Regions from separate parts of the Neobacillus sp. DZ-9 genome, predicted to be linked through region 1. Evidence: riboswitches for the same ligand, from Rfam matches in the RefSeq annotation. Region 1 holds a riboswitch; the other holds the start of a gene.
What was found. A riboswitch is a leader RNA that binds a small molecule or an ion and turns the genes downstream of it on or off. The one in region 1 is predicted to bind ZMP and ZTP.

Region 1 (7,720 bases):
GATTAAAATAAAGCGCCCCCATATCGATTCAATTGTCCAAACAGATTTCCGGATTTTAAGTATCATTATTTGGTTTGCCGCTCACCTGGTACCCATTCCAAAAACGTTTATTAATTTTAAAGTTCTCTTTCAGGAACTCAAACAAGTGATTAAACGAGAACTTGATTATGCAAAAGAACTTAATACCATCCTTTATTTTAGTGAGCGGTATAAGGATATGGATATTGTCCAAATACCGTCTGTGTATGCTGAACTTAGTACCCCCAATGTCCTGGTGATGGAATGGGTGGAAGGAATACGGCTGACAGATTCAGATGCGATAAATCAATTACCTGTAAGCCGGGAGGAGTTGGCACAAAGGCTAATGAAAGTTTTTCTTCCACAATGGCTGGAGCCAGGGACGTTCCATGCAGACCCGCATCCAGGAAATGTGCTGTTATCTAAGGAAGGAAAAATCATTTTACTGGACTTTGGAATGATTGGGGAGATCACCAAAAAAGATGCCACCTATTTTCGAGGGTTAATTGAAAGCTTTCTTTCAAAAAATTTTCCGAAAGCGGTGGATTGCTTATTTCATCTAGGCTTTTTGCTTCCGGAGGCGGATTCCAGAACAATTGAACGGTTATTAGCTGAATTCATGTCGTTCCAAACCGCTCAATTAAAAGAAATGGACCTGATGGCTTTAAAATTAGAAATGAATGATATGATTCAAGCCCTGCCCATTCAAGTTCCAACCAGGTTTGTCTTTTTAGGCCGGTCTTTCGTAACGATTGAAGGGATTATCCGCAATCTAGCTCCTGAGGCGGAACTCATGGATTTAGGAAAACCTGTATTCATCAAGTGGTTAACGAAACAGGGAAACAAATGGTCATTTATCTGGCAATGGCTTCAATCCCAGCCTATCTTTAAGCTGGCTCATTCTGTCAGCGTTTTTTTAAGTACACCACAAAAATTAGAAGAGTTAAAGGAAGTCGAACAAAGGAGACAGTTCCAATTTACCATCTATGAAAATACGAAAAATAGGTTGTTTGCTGGTATATTACTGGGAGTTATAGGGATTGCCGGAGGATGCTATGTATCTAACGCTCTTATTCTTAACTTGTCCATCGGAGTAACCGCAGTCACGGTATTTGGGTATTTGATCAACAGCTATAAACAGAAAAAATGGATGAAGTTTATGCATGAGAAACGGAGAAAATAGATAAATACACCATCAGACATCGCTCGTCCAAAACCAATAAATTCGATCTTTATTAAGCAATTGCTATTGTATTACTTGCAGTAAAAACTTTTGCAATCTTTTCTTCATTGAGCTTTTTCCACCCAACAGAATGGATGCTTATGAGTTAAAAAAGGCTCATAGGGGACGTTTTCCATGCAGATATCAGATGATTAGAGAATCGTTCCTTCATTGAATCAACGATTTTGAGGATGTCAAAAATCTAGAAAAACAAAATTTAATGTGGAAGCAGTATTAGTCCCTATTCATCAAACTATTACTGCACGCGGCCTAGTAATAGGGGCATATTCAAAAGCAATTGATTAGCTTTCAATATAGTTTTCTGGGATTTGAAGGTAATCATCTCACCTGTGCGCTCATAGCAAAGGACCTGTTGAATGACAATAAAGATTTTAATTACAATAAAGTTTTTTAAAAACGCCAATTAGGCAATTCCACAATCGGGCGCAATTCGGAAGCATGAATTGTCCTCTTTCTTTATGTTAAGGACCATTTAATGAAATAAAAAACTCAAGCATGATTGAATATTCATGTTGACATCAGTATGGAGTTTGAAGGTATCTTCTTAAACTATAGGATGCAGGATAGTTACAAAGAGGGAAATTATTAATAACCCTCGAATACTATAAATATCTTTTAAAAATAACTTCGAGTCAGTGAGGAGCTTCTATTATGGCAGAAATAATCAAAATTAGAGGTACTGTGTTCATCGGCGGTATGCTTTATCTACCAGCAATTCAAGATTCTGCAGGCATGATTTACGAATATCAGGGGGATGCAAGGGAATTCACTCCGTATGCGGTAAACACTGGGCGTTGCCGTGTAGAGCAGGAGGTCGTTATTGACTTCATTAAGCAACGAATTACATCTTTCTCCGATACGGGTATTACTGTCCTCAAAATGACAACCCCAGACGGCTTAGTCGAGTACAAACAAGGAAAAGCGTCTACAGTCGGTATTCGAGTTGAAGACGAAGTGTGGAGCGAGGAAACGGTATCATTAACTATGCGAGCGAGTGCAAACAATCCGCTTCGTCCTGATGAGCCGACGGTAGACTACTCTCTGCAGATAAACGCTCATAAGGATGGCTCCGTGAAAGTGAAGGGAAGTCATGATGGGTTTCCGTGTTACGAGTTCTATAAACAATTGGATTTTGGGGATTTTCAACTCCTGCACGCCCATGACTTTCGAAAGACGGGCGATACGCCAGCGGCAATGGCTGGAGATATGGAGTATCATTTTGAAGCATGAGAATCAGTGAATTTCGCCTTCAAGTTGGTCGTATAAAAAGTGCAGGTCATTCAATTAGCTAACGGGTGCTTAGTTTAAGAAGATTGACTATCATAACGGTGGTGCTTTTCTTAAATAAGAAAAGCCCTCTCTGGAGAGAAGGGCTTTTAACAAGGTCTAATAAAGATGCAATAGATTTTCTTGTTCAACTAAAGACTGCTTCGCCTAATTTACAATACCTGTTTCTATCTCTGTATTGGTCGTTTTTTAACAACTTTATCTTTAAAACATGTTTTTCTCAGCTGAATCAACAGTGTGTTTCAGCAACATGGCAATGGTAACAGGGCCTACACCACCGGGCACAGGTGTTATCGCACCTGCAGCCTGATAACAACTCTCATAATCTATATCTCCAATATTTCCTTTGTTATATCCCGCATCTAGGACAACGGAGCCCTCCTTTATCCAACTTCCTTGAATAAATTGGGGCTTACCAACGGCAGCAACCACAATATCTGCTTGTTTTAAAATATCAGGTAAATTAGCCGTTTTAGAATGACAAGTTGTAACCGTAGCATTTTCGTTAAGAAGCAACGCAGAAACAGGCTTACCTAGGATTGGGCTTCTACCAACAACAACGGCATGTTTACCTTCGATTGAAATCTTGTAATATTTTATAATTTCCATAATGGCTGCTGGAGTACATGATGGATAATTTCCAAATCCCAATGCAGTCTGACCGTACCCAGCACTTGTAACACCATCTACATCTTTGCGAATATCGATTGCTTCGAAAGCCATTCGTTCATCAATTTGCGGTGGAACTGGATGTTGTAAAAGGATACCATGTACAGTTGGATCTTCGTTTAATTCTCTAATTGTTTCTAATAATTCGTTTGTCGTTGTTTCTTCAGGCAAATGTACACGAATAGAATTTATACCTAATTTCTTACAAGCATTCCCCTTCATTCTTACGTATGTTTCTGAGGAAGGATTATTACCAACTAAAATCGTGGCAAGGCATGGTGTGACCCCATTGTTTTTTAATGATTCAATTCGTCCTTTTAATTGATCCTTTATATTTTGAGCTACAACATTTCCATCCAAAATGATTTTCTCCATATTTTTCGCCTCCAGGAATGATAATAAAAAAGAGATAAGGACAATATCCTTATCTCTAAAAGGATATTCCTTATCTCTGCCCAGACGACCCGACAATACCAATCACAGCTTCCTTGTGGTCTTTTCCACAGATGTCGTCAGTTACTGTGACTGTTTCATTTATAACAAAAAGATAACATATAAAAGAAAAATGTCAAGATGGCCAAGGGGAGGGTGGTGCTTTCAATTAATAAAAAAATATCTGGAATGAATCGATAAAATCCTATGTAGTTGTGTAATAAGAATAGAGGGAAGGTCAAAGTAATAATTTTTTGATTTAGAATGTTTAGCGTCTAATAATAACCTATTATAATCGTTCAGTAGTTTGTCTAGTTCTTGGCTGCAATAGATCGTTTCTTCATTTTGAAGTCCTTTTGTCATTCCTAAATTAATCATTTCGGCCTTTTTCTCATTTATTGCTGCTTCAAAGTGTTCCAGTCTCATTGCAGATATCACCTCGTGAATTTCAGTAAACTTTTAGTAAAATAATCTAATCTTAATTGAGATGAATTATAGCATTCTTTACCGAATATGGAATAGATTCGATAAAACAAGATAAAAGGAGACAAAAATAGACGAAGAGTGTAGGTTTTCGACACGTGCCATGGGGACGGTTCTTCTGGTTTTAACTAACCACATCAGAAACCATGAGAACCGTATCTGTTGCGTTAAAGCGAACATATGTTCTATAATAGAGCAAGAGGTGATATTATGGAGTTCCTTCTGGATGTTAACTTAACGATCGATGGTTCAGGTGTTTCTTCTAGTGGATATTTTTATGCACGGAATAAAAGCGAAATTCCAAAGGTAGCCTATCAATTCATACAAGACAAAAAATGGGAAAGCGGATTTCGTAAAACAGTCATTAAAAAAGTGATTGTGAACGGGTCAGAAGATATCACTCAGGTAGTAAAAGAAATAGAAAGCCGGCCAATTCCTACATTGGATGATATCTATTGGTAAAAGACAATCATGTAGATCTATGGGAGGATCCAAGGGGACGGTTCTCCCGGTCGTAACCAGCCATGGTCACGATTCCATAAAAGTAAGCAATCGGCTTTTTAAAGAGTGTGTTTTGTTTTATTACTTGGGTAATCGATTAAATGTTATTGAACGTAAGATCAAGGTTACTAAAATAGATATCTAACCAAGAAAGATGCAAATTTAACGAACATAAAGAAATCCGTCATCATATTTTAAATAATCTAATTTAATTTAAAGGGTGGTCATTAATGCCCGCATTTACTGGTAATGTGACAATAAATAGTATAGGAGGGCAAGGGATCGTCGAGTTTGGGGATACACTTTTTATTTCTCCTAAATTTGCAACCAAAACTAACGCCGGTGCAGCTTCTGGTAATACGGGGGGACAAATCTTTATATGTAGTGGAATTAGTCCAATTAATGTTGCACAAACAAATTTAGTGGACCAACCTATAGTTAAAGATAACTAAAGAATTAAGAAAATGTGGATAAAACTGTGGTACAAGGATATTTATTGAAATAGTAAAAAAGTAGAATGTATAACCAGAAAAACGAAACCTTTTTAATTTTCAATCGTATATAATGTTTAGAAACTAAATAATTAATAGTTTTATTGGAGGAGCCTGTCACCAGGGGATAATTATGTCCTGGTGACAGGCTTTTTGTGTATTTTTTACCTTTCTACAAAAGATAATCATTGGAGGTGGTATTCATATGTTAATACTTCAATTAGCAATTATTTTAATCGCAGCAAAAATAGCCGGGAGCTTAAGTGTGAGATTGGGGCAACCCTCAGTTCTTGGCAAACTCCTCATAGGAATTGTGCTCGGACCTTCAGTTTTAGGACTTATTCACGAGACTGAAACTTTAACGGAATTTAGTCAAATAGGTGTTATATTGCTTATGTTTATTGCTGGACTTGAAACAGATATTGATGAATTTAAAAGAACGGGAAAGGCATCAACATTTGTCGGTTTTGGCGGTATTATTGTTCCATTATTCCTGGGTTATTTTGCTGGATTGATGATAAATCTTACATCTATACAATCAATGTTCTTAGGTTTATTGCTATCTGCTACAAGTGTCAGTATCTCTGTTCAAGCACTTAAAGAAATGAACAAATTACAGACCCGTGAAGGTACTACTATTTTAGGTGCTGCTGTAATAGATGATGTCGTTGTTATTATCGCTTTGGCATTCCTTATGAGTTTTGCTGGTGGCGATGTTAATTTAACAATGGTTGTATTGATGAAGGCATTATTCTTTGCAGGAGCAATTCTTGTAGGTTGGAAAGTAGTTCCTTGGTTCTTGAATAAATTTTCTTCATTAAAAGTAACAGAAACCGTCATTTCATCTGCATTAATTACTTGTTTTGTTTTTGCTTATCTGGCAGAATACACAGGAGTTGCTGCAATAATCGGGGCATATATAGCGGGCGTGGCAATAAGTGTAACAAATTTTAAACACGAGGTAACTGAGAAAGTTGAGACCATTAGTTATTCGATATTTGTTCCTGTATTCTTTACATCCATTGGTGTTACTGCCCAATTTTCTGGTATCAGTGAAAATTTAGGAATAATTGTATCTTTAAGTATATTAGCGATACTAACAAAATTAATTGGAGCTTCAATTGGAGCAAAATTATCTGGGTTTAATTGGAATAGCTCTTTAGGGATTGGTTCTGCAATGGTATCTAGGGGAGAAGTAGCACTCATTATTGCTGCAATTGGCTTAGAAAATGGTTTGTTAACTCAAGATATGTTTGCGGTTATTATCGTTGTGGTATTAATTACAACAATTGTTACTCCACCAATGATGAAGTGGTTCTTCAAATCAAAGCAGGCAACTACACAAGTTAATTAGACGATAATCGATACGGTAGCAAAAATTGCTGCCGTCTTTTATTGCATATGAATAATGTCTTTCAATTCAAACACCTTTTTTGTTAATCTTTTTTATTAGGACCTATTAAGCTAAAGGGCTGATTACTGGAAGGTTTGGTCAATTGAATATAAAAAATCAACGGTTAGAATACTTACCAAAAATAAATATTAACTTAATATTCAAAATATTAAATCTCGATAGGGTTAAAGTAAGATAAAAATAAAAAGGACAATCATGTAAAATGACCGTTCTTTTACTTATTTTAACTGCAGTAATAGTAATAAAAAATCGGAATTTCTTTTTTAAGTTAGAATATCACGAAAAATGATATAGTTTTGATATTGATCCTTAAATTGTAACTTTAACAAAGGTGACTAAAAGAAATTCGGAATTTAGTTGAATGATTTTCGAATGTTAAAATCAAAATAAATAGGGATTAGGTGCTTAAACACAGACCAATGGTACTTTTTTGCGTTATATAGGACGCACAATAACACGAGAATATGCGATAATATCAAGTGTTTTCTACTTCGGTAGAAAGCTCTTTTTTTCTTTATTAATACGTTTATCAGGCTAATGGTCATTATTGGACGTTTGAAGATTTAGGGCTTTTATCTTTGTATTTCTTTTTTATAAGAGCCACAAACAAAAGAAAAAGCGGAAGCATGATTTCCATAAAGGGAAAATAAAAAGAACCAGCCGTAGTAAAGAATTGCCCCATCTGTTGAAAATTTGGAGCTACCCATATACTGAATATAACTTGAAGAAATCCAATTGGAAGTACTAACGATTTGTAATCAGACACATTCAACCAATGAGCTACCCCAAGTACAAGCGCGTAATAAATAAGCGAAAACTTAATAAACATACCAGTAATCCAAACTGCTATGACAATCGATTCAACATGCTCGAAAAAATGAGCAAGGCTGATATACCTAAAAACATTCATTACTGGATATACCAAATCCGTGGTAGTCCCGCCAAATACAAAAATGGTAGTCAAATTTGTAATCACCATGGTCAGTGTGATAGCCATTACTGAAAACATCCCCCATTTTCCTCCCTTTTCTTCCTTCAAAAAGGGCAGCAAAAAAGACATGTAAATAAAATCACCAAACCACTCAATTGGAAAAAAAGCACCTTTTAAAGAGGGTTTAATCCCATTTCCCATGACAGGAAGCATGTTACGTGGTTCCATATCAGGAAGAACCATCAACCCCA
Region 2 (7,720 bases), on a different contig from region 1:
GGCACCATCGCATTTAAATTGGTTCCGGCCACTTCGAATCCGTGAACAACATCCTTTGAAGTTAAGGTAAAATGTACAGTTGAACCAGCTGGTACTTCAATATTGCCTGGATTAAAACTGAATACCTGCAGCGTCATCACCACGTTGTATTCCTTATCGCCCACTTTGGTAATCCCCGGCTTATCGAATGGCGCTGTTTGATCGACTTTTTGCGGATCGATGAGTTCTTTATTACTTGGAGGTGCCATATCTAATGCAAATGCTTGGTAGCCCGTGATCAGCATAAAGATTACAATGATCCCAAAGCTTAAGGACAGCCATATCTTTTCATCCAAATGCATTTTCATCTCTTTTCCCCCCTAAACCCGATCCATATATAGCCCGAAAAGGACTAAATACGTAAATAGAATGACGGCAGCGACGACTCCGACGGATATCCAGGTTCCTATATTCGTCTCTTTTTCTGCCCTTTTTTTCTGGTTAACTTTTGTTGCTCCCACCAAAATCAACCCCTTTAATTATTTCTTACCTACATCATAATTGGGAACGGTTTTCACTGAAGTGAACTGCGTCACACGAAATTACCAATTTTTAAAAAAAGGAGGCATCTTTCTTGACTTGTAGAAAAAAAGAGTGCTCTAAACCGTGCCGTTATCACGGTTTCTAACGTGTCTATGTACTTAAATAGCAAAAATGACAAATCCGTGAACAAAAAAAACTGCCTCCAATTGGGGCAGTTTTAAAAGATTGGTAAGGTTACGATCACCACTAACAGAAAAATAATCATGATATAATTCACGGAATAGAGAAAAACAAGACGAGCCCACTGCTGATCATTTTTTGTATAAAATCCTTTCATGCTCACAGCTAACCAGCCAACGTTAAGCAAAGAAGCAATGACAACAAACGTCATTCCGATCGGCACTAAGAAAAACGGCAAAGGAAGTAGGCAGACGGCATAGACAAAAATTTGCCGCTTCGTAACCGCAAACCCACGCACCACCGGAAGCATCGCGACTCCTGCCGCTTTATATTCGTGATATTTCCTCATGGCAATCGCATACGTATGCGGCATCTGCCAAATAAACAAAATCAAAAACAACATCATCGGGACAACATGAAAACCGGATTCAATCGCCGTCCAGCCAATTAAAGGAGAAACCGCACCCGAGACACTTCCGATAATCGTATTAAAGGTATATCTCCGTTTCGACCACATCGTATACAAAAATACATACGTGAACCAGCCGACAAAAGCATAAATGGCTGCTTCAATCGTGGTAAAAAGCAACAAGGTGAAACCCAAAATCGTAAAAGCAATTCCCATCGTTAATACAATTTTTAAAGAAATATTCCCAGTTACCGTTGGCCGATGTTTCGTCCTGTCCATGACGGAATCGATATCAACATCATACCAGTTATTAAGGACAAGGGCTCCGGCCATCACCAACGTACTTCCAATCATCGTTAGTAAAAAATCCCCCCAATGATTGGTTAAGGATGAATCTGTAAAATATAACGCTAACCAAAATCCGGAAAAAACAGGCAATACATTGGCAATTAACACACTTGCTTTGAAAAGTGCTTTTATATCTTTAATCAGACTGGCTGGTTTTCCAGCACACGATAATGAAGTACTCTGTATTCGATATGGCAATCCATCTCGGTTCATCGATTTCCCACCATCCTACTAAATTTTTTGTAGTTTGATTCCATTAAACCATACATCCAAAAACTCATAAATGATTTTCATCACTCTCATGTTGTTTTCTAGTTTAGCACCATTTGTGGGCATTGAAAAACTAAAAAAAGACGACCTTTAGCATTCAATAGGTTTGAATGAAAGTCGTCTTTTTAAAATTTGAGGATAATTAAGGACATTTCCCATGCTTCCGAGGCTAGTTTTGTCCTTAAGGAGCTTTATTAAGGACATTTTGCTTGCTCCCGAAACTAGTTTTGTCCTTAAGAAGCTTTATTAAGGACATTTTCCTAGCTCCCGGGGCTAGTTTTGTCCTCAAGGAGCTGAATGGGATTATAGGAACTATTTTCAGCGCCCATTAAATTTAAGTACTTTTTCTTATCTATATAACTCGGACGTTAACAATACCCTCAATCTGCTTAATTTTTTCTTCCAAGCTAGGAATGATATCGCCGTTTACTTTGTTATCAATATCGATGATGGTATAGGCATAATCCCCTCGGCTTCTGTTAACCATGTCAGCGATGTTTAATTGGTAGGTTGAGATAGCTGAGGTAATCTGGCCAACCATATTAGGAACGTTATGATGGAAAGCTGTGACCCGGCGCTTTCCGGTATACGGCAAGGAAACGTTTGGAAAGTTGACTGAGTTTTTGACGTTACCTGTTTCAAGAAAGTCCTTCACCTGACGCGCCGCCATAATCGCACAGTTTTCCTCCGATTCTTGAGTAGAAGCACCAAGATGAGGAATAGGAATAGCATTTTTCATTTTTAGCACATTTTCATTCGGGAAATCGGTGATATACTTGCCAACCACGCCGCTTTCCAGGGCAGCTGCCATATCGGTTTCATTCACAAGCTCGCCGCGTGAGAAATTCAATATATGAACACCAGGCTTCAACAGGCTAAAAGTGACTTGATTAAACATTTCCCTTGTATCATCTGTTAACGGGACATGGACCGTAATATAATCAGACTCAGCAAACAACTGTTCAATCGTCATCGCTCTTTGAACATTGCGGGACAAGTTCCAGGCAGTATCAACAGAGATAAACGGGTCAAACCCAATCACATCCATATCTAAATCAAGCGCATCATTCGCAACTAGCGCCCCGATCGCACCCAGGCCAATAACACCTAGTGTTTTTCCCTTAATTTCTTTTCCAACAAATTGCTTCTTTCCTGCTTCAACAAGCTTCGGAATTTGCGCACCCTCGCCTTCCAACGTCTTGGTCCAGGCAATTCCGGCAAAAAGGTTACGGGATGAAGCCATTAAAGAGGTAAGCACCATTTCTTTTACCGCGTTCGCATTCGCACCAGGGGTATTGAAGACAACGATTCCTTGGTCCGTACATTGAGTAACCGGAATATTATTGACACCCGCCCCTGCACGGGCGATTGCTTTTACATTATTGCCGATTTCCAATGAATGCATATTAAAGCTTCGAACCAAAATAGCATCTGGGTTTTCACAGTCATTGTCGATAGCAAATTGACCCTTTTGAAAAACCTTAAGCCCGCTTTCGGCAATATTATTGAGCGTTTTAATCGTTTTAACCTTTTCTAAAGTTGTTGTGTTCATCCTTATTCTCCCCTTTTCGCTTGTGGTGGTTTCTTAGAAAACAGAAAGAGGCAAGGGATAAAATCCCTTACCTCTGCCCAGGCGAACGGCTGCGACACTATGTGCTCCCTCACGGTGATCCGTGTTTCGCCAGTTACACATAGCCTTTTTCATTTATTTTAATTTACCAAATTGTCGCTCAACTTTCAACCCTTAAAATATTTGTTCTTTTATCAATTGTTTTACTAAAGCCTTATTCCGCTTTTTAAAGAGTTCATTGTGGGAAGAAACCATCCCCGCTTTATGGGCGTCCGGCTGGATAAATTGCTTGGCCTTATTCACAGCGTTGGCTGCATCCTGAAAAGCGCCCGCAATTAAATTCACTTTTCCATCGTACATGAGGATATCTCCAGCTGCGTAAAGTCCCTCTACCGATGATTCACTCACAGCATTCCCCGCAATATAGAATTCTTCGGCTAATTGAATATTCAAACTGCTATTTTCAAGCAAGGCCGCATCACGTTCATAGCCATGATTAATGATTACTTCATCAATCGGCAAATACGAGAGCTCTCCTGTTTCATGATTCGTCAGCTCTACTTTTTCAATGGCCTCATGATCGCGGCTTGCCATCAGCTTGGTAATCGATGTATGAAACAAACAAACCGCTGAACTCTTCATCAGTTGCGTTGCCTGTGCTTCATGGCCCTTTAAAGCATCCTTGCGATAGGCTATGTATACCTTTTGGGCAATGGACTCCAGTTCATTCGCCCAATCGATGGCTGAATTTCCACCACCTGAAATGATCACGGTTTTATCTTTGAAATGCTTTAAAGACTTCACGGTGTAATGTAAATTAGACACCTCAAATCGCTCAGCACCCTCTATCTCTAGCTTTTGCGGCTTCAATATCCCGCTCCCTATGGCAACAATGACGGTTTTCGAAAAATGGATTTGCCCAGAGGCAGACTGCATGACAAAAATCCCTTCTTCATTCCTCGTAATCGATTCTACTTTTTCGTTTAACACGACGGTGGGGTTAAAGGTTAAACCTTGCTCCACAAGCTGCTCCATTAATTTCGCTCCTGGGATCGGCGTCTGTCCGCCTACATCCCAAATCATTTTCTCTGGATATACATGAATTTTCCCGCCTAATTGCGGCTGGAATTCGATCAACTTTGTCTTCATTTCTCTAAGACCGCTATAAAATGCCGAGTAAAGACCTGCCGGCCCTCCGCCAATTACCGTCACATCATATAATTCCTGCTGCTCCATTTTTGAACACTCCCCAGCAATGAATGGTAACTTTAACCTTTACATATATTCTATTTTAAATGATAATGATTATCAATATCATTTTTAAAAATTATTCCTCCCCTTTTCAATACCCTTCAACACTCCGGTCTCCCTTTCAATTATTGTTCTTCCACCTCAAAAAAGTTGTTGACAAATATGAGAACGACAACATATAGTTATTTTTGATAATGATAATCATTTTCAATTACTTGAATAAGGAGGACTGGGAATGGTTCGCCTCTATACTGAAGCGTTAAACATTGGCTATGGGGAACAGCTTATTGTTAAAAATCTAAGTGTCAAAATACCCGATCGAAAAATTACCACCATAATCGGCGCAAACGGTTGCGGGAAGTCCACCCTTTTAAAAGCAATCACTCGGATTATTTCACAGCAATCTGGCTCGGTCATTTTGGATGGAAAAAATATCTCTAGTGAAAACACTAAACTTCTAGCTAAAAAAATGGCCATTCTGCCGCAGACACCGGAAAGTGCGAGCGGATTAACTGTCGGCGAGCTTGTTTCCTATGGACGTTTTCCCTACCAAAAAGGCTTTGGCCGCCTGACAAAAAGGGATTATGAGGTCATAGACTGGGCATTGGAAGTGACAGGGACCTTAGCATTTAAGTTTCGCCCTGTTGATGCCTTATCAGGAGGCCAGCGGCAGCGTGTCTGGATTGCCATGGCCCTAGCACAAGAAACCGAAATCATTTTCCTTGATGAACCAACAACCTACTTAGATATGGCCCATCAGCTGGAAGTATTAGAGCTTTTACAAAAGCTGAATCTCGAACAAGGACGCACCATTGTCATGGTCCTTCATGATTTAAACCAGGCTGCCCGCTTTGCCGATTATCTCATTGCCTTAAAAGAAGGACAAATCGTGAAGACCGGGAATTGCGAGGACGTCATGACCCCTGATGTCTTGAAAAAAGTGTTCCAGATTGATGCCCAAATCGGCAGGGATCCGTGGACCAACAAACCGATGTGTATGACTTACAATCTATTAAAAGGAGAAATGAAAAATGAAAAAACTGCTATTTCCGATTTTCCTGCTCTTAGTGTTAATTATTAGTGCATGCAGTAGTAACGAATCATCCGGCAAGGAAAAGAGTTCCTCAGAAGAAAAACCAAAAACGATTACATACCAATCTGAAAATGGACCAGTTGAAGTACCTGCCAATCCAAAGCGTGTTGTGTTGCTTTCCGGTTTCACTGGAAATGTCCTCTCACTAGGCGTCAATGTTGTCGGTGTCGATGTTTGGTCGAAGAATAACCCTACTTTCAAGGATGAATTAAAAGATGTGGCTGAAGTTTCCGATGAAAACCTGGAAAAAATCATTGAATTAGAACCTGATTTAATCATTGGTCTTTCCAATATTAAAAACCTCGATAAATTAAAGGAAATTGCCCCAACCGTAACCTATACGTGGGGAAAGGCCGATTATTTAACCCAGCACGTAGAAATTGGCAAACTATTAAACAAGGAAAAGGAAGCACAGGCCTGGGTGGATGACTTCAAAAAGCGCGCTGGGGCAGCCGGGGAAGAAATCCGTGCCAAAATTGGTGAGGATGCAACCGTATCGGTCTTTGAAGCATACGACAAGGATCTGTATGTATTCGGCAATAACTGGGCGCGCGGAACAGAAATCCTCTATCAGGCCATGAACTTGAAAATGCCGGAAAAAGTAAAGGAAGATGCCTTGAAATCTGGCTATTTCACGCTTTCTGCCGAGGTCCTGCCGCAATATGCCGGAGACTACGTGATCTTAAGTAAATATGCCGATGCTGATGCCTCCTTCCAACAAACAGAAACGTACAAAAATATTCCTGCCGTGAAAAACAAGCATGTATTTGAAATGAATGGTCAAGGCGCTTCCTTCAGTGACCCGGTTACACTGGATAAGCAATTGGAATTCTTTAAGAAATCGTTTCTAGGAAATTAGTAATCGCGTGATGAGAAAAGAAACTTTTGTATTTAAATTGGCAGCCGGTCTGCTGGTGTTTGCTGCCATGTTTTTTGCTGCCATGGTGTTTGGAGCGGCGGATACAACGATCAAGGATGTCTGGCTGGCGTTTACTTCCAACGTAAAAAATGATACCACGCTGATGCTTCGGGAAATTCGCTTTCCAAGAGAAGTGGCCGCCATTTTTGTCGGGTCTGCACTGGCTGTTTCCGGAGCGATTATGCAAGGGTTGACTCGAAATCCCCTAGCTGACCCAGGGCTGCTCGGATTAACGGCGGGGGCCAATGCGGCCCTTGCCCTGACCATCGCGTTTATTCCCTCAGCTAACTATTTCAGCATCACTATTGCTTGTTTTATCGGCTCCGCAGTTGGCACCTTGTTGGTTTTTAGTATCGGGACCATGAAAAAGGGCGGCTTTTCTCCGCTCCGGATTGTATTAGCCGGAGCCGCTGTTTCTGCCCTGCTTTATGCAATCGCGGAGGGGATAGGCCTTTATTTTAAGATATCCAAAAATGTTTCCATGTGGACTTCAGGAGGGCTGGTTGGTACGAAATGGATCCAGCTCCAAGTTATTGTGCCGTTTATTGTGCTGGGAATTCTAATTTCTCTCATTCTTGCAAGACAGCTCACCATCCTTAGTTTAAATGAAGAAGTGGCTGTCGGCTTGGGGCAAAAGACAACGAAAATTAAGGTGATTCTTTTTATTGTAATCATTTTCCTGGCGGGTGCCTCTGTAGCCCTTGTTGGCAATATGGCCTTCATCGGCTTAATGGTACCGCATGTCGTTCGGGCCCTTGTTGGAACCGATTACCGCTATATTATTCCGATGAGTGCGATTGCCGGAGCGACTTTTTTGCTGTTTGCCGATACAGTCAGCCGGACTATCAATGCACCTTATGAAACACCTGTCGCTGCCATTATGGCTGTGCTGGGACTGCCATTCTTTTTGATTATTGTTCGTAGGGGAGGAAAACTTTTTTCATGATTCAACCTTCTTTACTAAAAAAACAGCGGATGATTCTTTTCATTTTACTGGTACTCCTTCTGGCGACCACTGTTCTTGGGATGGGGATGGGACTCTCTTCCCTCTCGTATGACCGGCTGCTGCCAACTCTTCTTGGTCAAGGGACATTTAAAGAGGAATTTGTATTATTTTCTATTCGCCTGCCGCGGATGATTATTACGTTTTTAGCAGGT

Region 2: another riboswitch for ZMP and ZTP. It lies ahead of AC59HZ_RS24125 (phosphoglycerate dehydrogenase); the one in region 1 lies ahead of AC59HZ_RS26435 (bifunctional 5,10-methylenetetrahydrofolate dehydrogenase/5,10-methenyltetrahydrofolate cyclohydrolase).

The regions. Positions count from the first base shown of each region.
Region 1 is NZ_JCAIOL010000013.1:6,917-14,636, forward strand. Features, by position in the region: gene AC59HZ_RS26425 (ABC1 kinase family protein) at 1-1,201, shown strand, start outside; gene AC59HZ_RS26430 (DUF3238 domain-containing protein) at 1,913-2,491, shown strand; gene AC59HZ_RS26435 (bifunctional 5,10-methylenetetrahydrofolate dehydrogenase/5,10-methenyltetrahydrofolate cyclohydrolase) at 2,753-3,592, opposite strand; ZMP/ZTP riboswitch at 3,664-3,747, opposite strand; gene AC59HZ_RS26440 (Spo0E family sporulation regulatory protein-aspartic acid phosphatase) at 3,815-4,075, opposite strand; gene AC59HZ_RS26445 (hypothetical protein) at 4,343-4,594, shown strand; gene AC59HZ_RS26450 (spore germination protein) at 4,864-5,085, shown strand; gene AC59HZ_RS26455 (cation:proton antiporter) at 5,330-6,478, shown strand; gene AC59HZ_RS26460 (GerAB/ArcD/ProY family transporter) at 7,083-7,720, opposite strand, start outside.
Region 2 is NZ_JCAIOL010000010.1:80,896-88,615, reverse strand. Features, by position in the region: gene AC59HZ_RS24140 (cytochrome c oxidase subunit II) at 1-347, opposite strand, end outside; gene AC59HZ_RS24135 (hypothetical protein) at 360-500, opposite strand; gene cyoE (heme o synthase) at 740-1,672, opposite strand; gene AC59HZ_RS24125 (phosphoglycerate dehydrogenase) at 2,082-3,281, opposite strand; ZMP/ZTP riboswitch at 3,350-3,428, opposite strand; gene AC59HZ_RS24120 (NAD(P)/FAD-dependent oxidoreductase) at 3,474-4,535, opposite strand; gene AC59HZ_RS24115 (ABC transporter ATP-binding protein) at 4,786-5,631, shown strand; gene AC59HZ_RS24110 (iron-hydroxamate ABC transporter substrate-binding protein) at 5,582-6,502, shown strand; gene AC59HZ_RS24105 (FecCD family ABC transporter permease) at 6,513-7,508, shown strand; gene AC59HZ_RS24100 (FecCD family ABC transporter permease) at 7,505-7,720, shown strand, end outside.